2 regions of the Paenibacillus sp. RC73 genome follow, and region 1 is predicted to be linked to the other one. Evidence: riboswitches for the same ligand, from Rfam matches in the RefSeq annotation. Region 1 holds a riboswitch; the other holds the start of a gene.

The links. A riboswitch is a leader RNA that binds a small molecule or an ion and turns the genes downstream of it on or off. The one in region 1 is predicted to bind cyclic di-GMP.
Region 2: it holds a riboswitch for cyclic di-GMP, as region 1 does, so the genes downstream of both, ABH897_RS10895 (glycosyl hydrolase) here and ABH897_RS23730 (transglutaminase family protein) in region 1, are expected to answer to the same signal.

The regions. Positions count from the first base shown of each region.
Region 1 is NZ_JBIYCV010000013.1:43,303-46,727, reverse strand. Features, by position in the region: gene ABH897_RS23735 (AraC family transcriptional regulator) at 492-1,379, shown strand; cyclic di-GMP riboswitch class I at 1,479-1,559, shown strand; cyclic di-GMP riboswitch class I at 1,602-1,683, shown strand; gene ABH897_RS23730 (transglutaminase family protein) at 1,736-2,503, shown strand; gene ABH897_RS23725 (collagen binding domain-containing protein) at 2,717-3,425, shown strand, end outside.
Region 2 is NZ_JBIYCV010000004.1:208,642-212,066, reverse strand. Features, by position in the region: gene ABH897_RS10900 (PD-(D/E)XK nuclease family protein) at 1-310, opposite strand, end outside; gene ABH897_RS10895 (glycosyl hydrolase) at 360-1,985, opposite strand; cyclic di-GMP riboswitch class I at 1,966-2,046, opposite strand; gene ABH897_RS10890 (sugar phosphate nucleotidyltransferase) at 2,214-3,425, opposite strand, start outside.

The sequences.
Region 1 (3,425 bases):
ATAAAAAGAGTTCATATATCTCCCTCGTGCACCTACATATTTGTGAACAAAATCACAACATTGGACCCAATCTAATTTTCTTCACGATAAGCCTAATGAACTATTTCGATAGAACAAAGACCCATTTTTTTCAAAACGAAAGGATATGTGCGTTGGAAGGTGGAATGGGCATAGAATACCTTTAGCATCCTGTCCTGGATTTTATTCCAGAATTGAATTGAACCCATGGCATCTCCGAATTTTTTCAACATGATTTAACTTTTTCATATGGATGAATGAGTTAAAAATATGGAGGAAACGAGGCTGTTTTCACCATATTAGTACACCTGAATTCGAATGGAAAATAATTCAAAATATTATTCGCTACATGCATTTATGTGATGTGATAAAATAAATCGTATTAATAGGAAATCATGTGTAAACCACCATTTTATTTGTTAAACAAACAGTGATTAGCTTGATAAATTTGCTCTTTTGTAAAGGAATTGGACATGACAACAGACCAAAAAAACAACGGAAACGGGACCCCTTGGAGCAGCGATCCAGTCGTCATTGCATGTACTCCCTCCGCTTTTGCCAAGCGATCCCTTTTTTATATACAGGAAATAGGCTATTTCAAAAAAACATCTGTTTATGCCATGGAACGGAAGGAACTCACCTCGTTTCTGCTCGTTTTTACGTTATCAGGACAAGGGGAATTACTGTACCGGGAGAAAAAATACATATTGAAGCCTCATGATATGTTTTTCGTTAATTGTGAGGAATTCGTACAGTACAGCACCGCTGGTCATGAAGCATGGGAGTTTATCAGTGTAAATGTGTACGGCAATCTGATCGACAATTTCTACGAACAATTTGCCAAGCACAACAAGCCTGTAATATCACTCAACGATCCATGCACCATATTGGACAAGCTGCATTCCCTGTTATGCGTACAATCTGACAGAACTCTTTCTGCTGAGCTGCTTACATCCAGACTCATTGGTGAGTTGCTGACGTATATTTTGCAGCACCCCTATGATCATCCGTATGTAAACCAGGATACGATCACCGAGATACGCAAGGTTCAGCAATATTTGGATCGATCCTACAGTGAACGAATTACGCTGGATTCGCTGGCAGACATGTTTGAGTTAAACAAATTCAATCTCGCTAAAAACTTCAAGAAACAGATCGGATTTTCTCCTATCGATTATCTCATTAATGTCCGCATCACAGCGGCTCAAGGCTGGCTTAAAACCAGTGACGAATCCATTGTGGATATCGCACGGTTTGTAGGTATTCCCAACACCAGCCATTTTATCAACCTGTTCAAGGAACATGTCGGAGAAACCCCACATTCCTTCCGCAAAAAATGGGGGAATCGAACCAAACTATAAACTCATCTATCAGATGACTTTGTCGAAAAACAGAGAAAATCTAAGATTGTGCTTGCCTAATCAGAAGCCCAACTGATAGAATGATAGATATAGACTGTTCAGGATAAATGGCAAACCTGTCGAAAGGCAGGGACGCAAAGCTACAGGGCCTTCTTTTTAAGATGGCAGCCAGCTACCGGTTGGAGAGGCTTTTTGTCGTGTCTTTTTTTCCTGAAAAACTTTATACGATAATAGCAAACCTGTCGAAAGGCAGGGACGCAAAGCTATAGGGCCTTCTTTTTAAGATGGTAGCCTGGCCGCCGAAAGGAAGTTTTTCTATGAGGAAAATGTCATTTTTTTTAATAATTTTAGTTTTTTTGTTATCCATCCCCCTACATACGACAGCGTTTGCTGCCGAAAGTCAGGCATGGCTGAATCAAAACAACGTAAACCACGGTATTGTTAGTATACGTTATCCTGTCAAGTCCAATGTCAAAACCAAGATCGTAATTACCAAGGATGCGGAGAAATACTCTTATTATCTGAATTCGAGCAAATCTGAGGAAGCATTCGCTCTTCAAATGGGCAATGGCAATTATAACATTCGTTTATTGGAACAGCTAACTGGCAATCAGTATAAAGTGATAGGTGAAGAAACGGTCCAGTTAAATTTGAATGACAGTAAAACCATATACCTCAATTCTATTCAAAATATTGACTGGAGCGATACGAATCAGGCGATTCGGAAAGCCAAGGAATTAACCAAGGGTGCAACGACAGATGATGAAAAGGTGAAACGTATTTACGAGTATGTCATTAGTCATATTAAATACGATTCCAACCAGCCTTTCAACCTATCAACAGACTACCTTCCACAAATTGATCGTACAATAGTTTCGCAAAAAGACATTTGCTATGGATACGCTTCACTGTTCGCCGCCATGCTTCGAAGTGTGGATGTTCCAACGAAGCTGGTTATGGGTGAATCCTCCTATGTGAAAACTTACCACGCCTGGAATGAAGTCAATATCAACAATCAATGGGTTATCATTGACACTACAGTAGATGCCGCTCTAAAAAGCGGAAAACAGAAGTTTGCAATGGCCAAAGAACCCTCCAAATATACAAAAACAAAACAATATTAATTTTTTTTGTAGAAAGCCCTGATCACTGCGATCAGGGCTTTTTTCTATTCTTGTTGAGAAATTGTTGAGATAAGGAAGGTATTGTATATCTAGTCAGTCATTTAAAAACTAAGATGTTGAATATACTATTTCCGGGACAAGAAAGAGGGGGGAACCAAATCCGCCCGGGTACTTTCCATAATATTATGATGAATAGGAGACTTACTTAAGAGTATGAGAACAAAAATAAATGTAACGATCATTGTGCTATTGCTTATTTTCCAAAGCTTTTTTAGTGCAGCGCTGGCTTACGCAGACACTTCGACCGCGGCTGTACCAGAAAGCGCTGTAAGCGATACTGCGAATACAGTTATGGAAGATGTATACGGTATTCCGAACCCTGAACCATTAGAGGCACCTCCCAGCATAGCTCCCATGATTCAGGCAGCAGCCAGCTCAGTTCAAGCAGACAATATTTTAACCAAGCTGATCTTGACGGATGAAACCGGCCGTATCATTGATGCTGTGGATAATCCTGGCGTACGTGTGGACATTGGCGCAGCAGTCCAGCTGAGCTATGAATGGGAGATTCCGGACAATCAGTATAAAGAAGGCGATACCTTCACCTTTAACTTACCGGAACAATTTGAAATTTACACAGATATCTCGTCTCCGTTGATTTCAACAGATGGAGAGGTTGGTACTTTTACGGTAGATCGCCAAGGGAAAGTCATTATGACCTTTAACGATTACGTAGAGAATCATTCCAACGTAAGCGGAAAACTGCAAGTAAAAACCGAGTTCAGTAAGGAAGTTGCAAAAGGCAGCACAGAAGTCATTATTGCGACTCCAATTAAGATCGGGGTTCAAACATCCATCGTCAACATCAAACCCGTGTCCGGTCCCCCAATAAGTAAACAAGGAAAAGCTAACGGCAAAAACA
Region 2 (3,425 bases), on a different contig from region 1:
TGCTGAGCAATACCGGAGCCGTTGTACTCTCTGCTATGGACATCGCTGACGATGCTCCTTTAGCAGACGACTCGGTGGAGGCCGCCGAAATATTGACATTGTCCTTACCGACCATACCTTTAAATTCTGCTGAAGAGTCATCCCGCTGACCGAGTTTCCATACCGGACTGGCCGCCGCTACTTTAATCGTCTGAAGTTCTTCACTCTTGGGAGGCGTATGAATAAACCAGGCGATCATCGCTATAGCTGCGACCCCCAGCAGCCCGGCCAATAATACTATATACCTTTGGGTCAACCATTTTTTCATCATTGTGCTCCACCCTCTCTCCTCAAAATTTTTGGCGGGGAAAGAGTATATATCAAGGAAGAAACAAAGCGTTGCCGGGAATTACCGCTTTCGCTTCATGCTGACTTTCCCACATCAGACGTGCCATTGCGTCGCCTTTTTCATCATAATATTCAACTTTCAAATCTGCCATTTTGCCTGCTTGCAAGGTAATGCTGCCCTTGCGTTCTGTCCAGCTTTGTTTGAACCAGCTATCAATAACCAGCTTGCCGTCTACCCATACACGAATGCCATCATCGGATATCGTGGTAAGCGTATAGGTCTCACTATATTGCGGCTTGATTTTGCCCGTCCAGCGGACCGAGAACTGATCAGCCTTCACCTCGGGATCAGGCGAGGCCGCACGCCAGTTATAATCCAGCTTACTGTCTGTACGAACCAAAACAGCGGTGCCGTCCAGATCCATGCTGTTAAAATATTCACCCCGCAGCCCGTTCACGTAGACCATATCCGGAACGGAAGGCGGGGCTGGTTTACTTACCACTGGCGGAGCCGGAGTTGGATCGTTTGGCCCCGTGTCCGGTACGGTCGGTAGCTCCGTCTCAGGTTCTTTCATCGCAGCTAACCCTTTTTTCACATCATCCCGCGTCAAGCTTGTCGAATCATTCATATAATCCTGAATCTGATCCGTCGTGTTATTTTCGGTCAGCATCTTGCCCCAGGTCATGGAATACACCCATTTTGGCTGAGCCTGCATCACCTCGGGACTGGGCACCTCACCGTGTTCCCCAATGGCAATCGGCTTATTCCGTGCCAGTCCGAGCAGTCCTTCGTAATGGCTTTGCTTAAAATCATGGTTGTAAATGTCTACAGCCAAAATATCCACTTTGTCATCCCCCGGATATTTCGGGGTATATGGAACAGTGTACGAATTAGGCGCGTTCGGACTCCATACCCACAGCAGATTGTTCAGTTGATGCGTGTTTACAAAACGGTCATACATGATATTCCAGAGCTGATTGAAATTGTTTTTGTTTCCCCACCAGAACCAGTCGCCGTTCATTTCGTGGTAAGGTCTCCATAATACTGGAACGCCTGCATCACGAAGCTGCTTTAACGATACAGCGACCTTATCCAGATCGGCAATGAGAAGATTATACTGCGTAGTACCCGGCGTCACGTATTTATTGAACTCCGCCTGGCTTACTTTCGCCTGCACATTGGCCCAAGTCAGTGGTTTACCCGGCAGCGGTTCATGATAAGTCATCGTAACCATTCCGCCAGCTCTACTCCAACGTATGGCGCTATCGATGACATTTTTACGTTGCGCTGCCTCCGTAGCGGCGGACTGGCCGGAGATGGCTCCCATCTCGTAGCCATGTACACCAGCATACGCCTTACTGATTTTCTGGACCTTGTTGCTTAATTCATCCGGACTTTCCAAATAATCATGTTGACCTGTGACCATCTTTTTTCCCGAGATGCTGATCAAATAGTTGTATAGTTCACGGGCCTCAGCAGAAGCGTCCGAATTAACAGGCTGTAATGTGGCAGCATTCGCCACGGACAGAGATTCACCAAAACCGGCGGGCAACAAGGAAAAAAGCATAACAACGGGGAGTACACTGCGTATCAATCGATACACAGGGGTAAAATAGGGGCTCACTCTCGCTCTTCCTTTCGGTAGCCAGGCTGCCATCCTCACGGAAGGCCCTTTAGCTTTGCGTACCTGCCTTTCAACAGGGCTGCGTTTATCGTGGAAGGAGTTTGGATTCCTTCTTACCCTAAGTATCGACTTTTTTTTACCAAAATTTAATAGGTCATGTTCATGAATTTACAGATTTTCGCGTATTTTCGACAGTTCGGGCTAAAAAACTTCATAAATGAGTCCTTTTTTTATCTTTCAGGATGGTTGCAAGATGCTCATTTATGAAATAAACTGGTGACGGGAAATTTCATCCCAATCCATGCAAAAACGGACAATATCCTCTTCGATCAACTCAGAACCTGTCTGTACCTCGATCAATTCCACATCGGTCACGGCTAAAATGCTATGCTTCGTCCCTTCTGGAATGCGAACCACATCACCAGCCTTCACCTTATGCAGCTTTTCATTCAAAATAATTTCCGCTTCACCGCTAATAATGGTCCAAATTTCACTCCGTTTGAAATGAAGTTGGTAGCTGATATTTTTGCCTTGCAGCACACGGATTCGCTTGGTCAATACCTCGTTGCCCTCGTCATACTTCACATAATCCACTACCCGATAATGACCCCAACGGCGCTCTTCGTACATTGGACGCTGATTATGAGCCTTGAGCACTTCCTTGATGCGCGGACTTTCCGCCTTATTGGTCACAAGGATGCCATCCGGGCTGGCAGCTACGATCAGATCATTCGTTCCGATGATCGCCACGGGGATATCCAGTTCGTTGATAAGGCTCGTATTGACGCAATCCTCCGTTACTACGCCTCTGCCCACTTGCTGATGGGACATTTCTTCCGTTAAGGTGTTCCAGGTACCTAAATCCTTCCAGAATCCATCATATGGAAGAACAACGATATCCTTCTCCTTCTCGACTACCTCATAGTCAAAGCTGATTTTTTCCAGAGAAGAATATTGCTTTTGCATTTCTTCATAGTTCAACGGCAATCCTTTGGATGCCAAGATATCGAGCAAGTAACCCAATTTGAATGCAAAAACCCCGCAGTTCCATAGAGCATTGCGTTCCATCAGACGCTCCGCCTGCTCCCGGTCGGGTTTCTCTTGAAAATGGCTCACTTCGCGGTAGCCTGTGCTACCTTGTGTGGCATCATTTTTAGGTATAATGTAACCATATTTCTCAGAAGGATAGGAAGGGACAACCCCGATTAACGCAAGCTTGCCTTCACTCTCCTGAAGAGTATGTTCCAACTGGGCAACTGTAGCAAAGAAAGCATCCTCTACATAGGGATCTACCGGCAATATAGCAACGATTTCATCGGGTGAAACACCCACGATGGAATATAGATAAGTGGCTGTTAACGCAATCGCGGGAAAAGTATCTCTTCGTTCCGGCTCAACAATGATGCGCGTATCCTGCCCAACCTGACTCTGAATCATTTCAACCTGCGCTCTCCCTGTTGCAATAAACGAGGA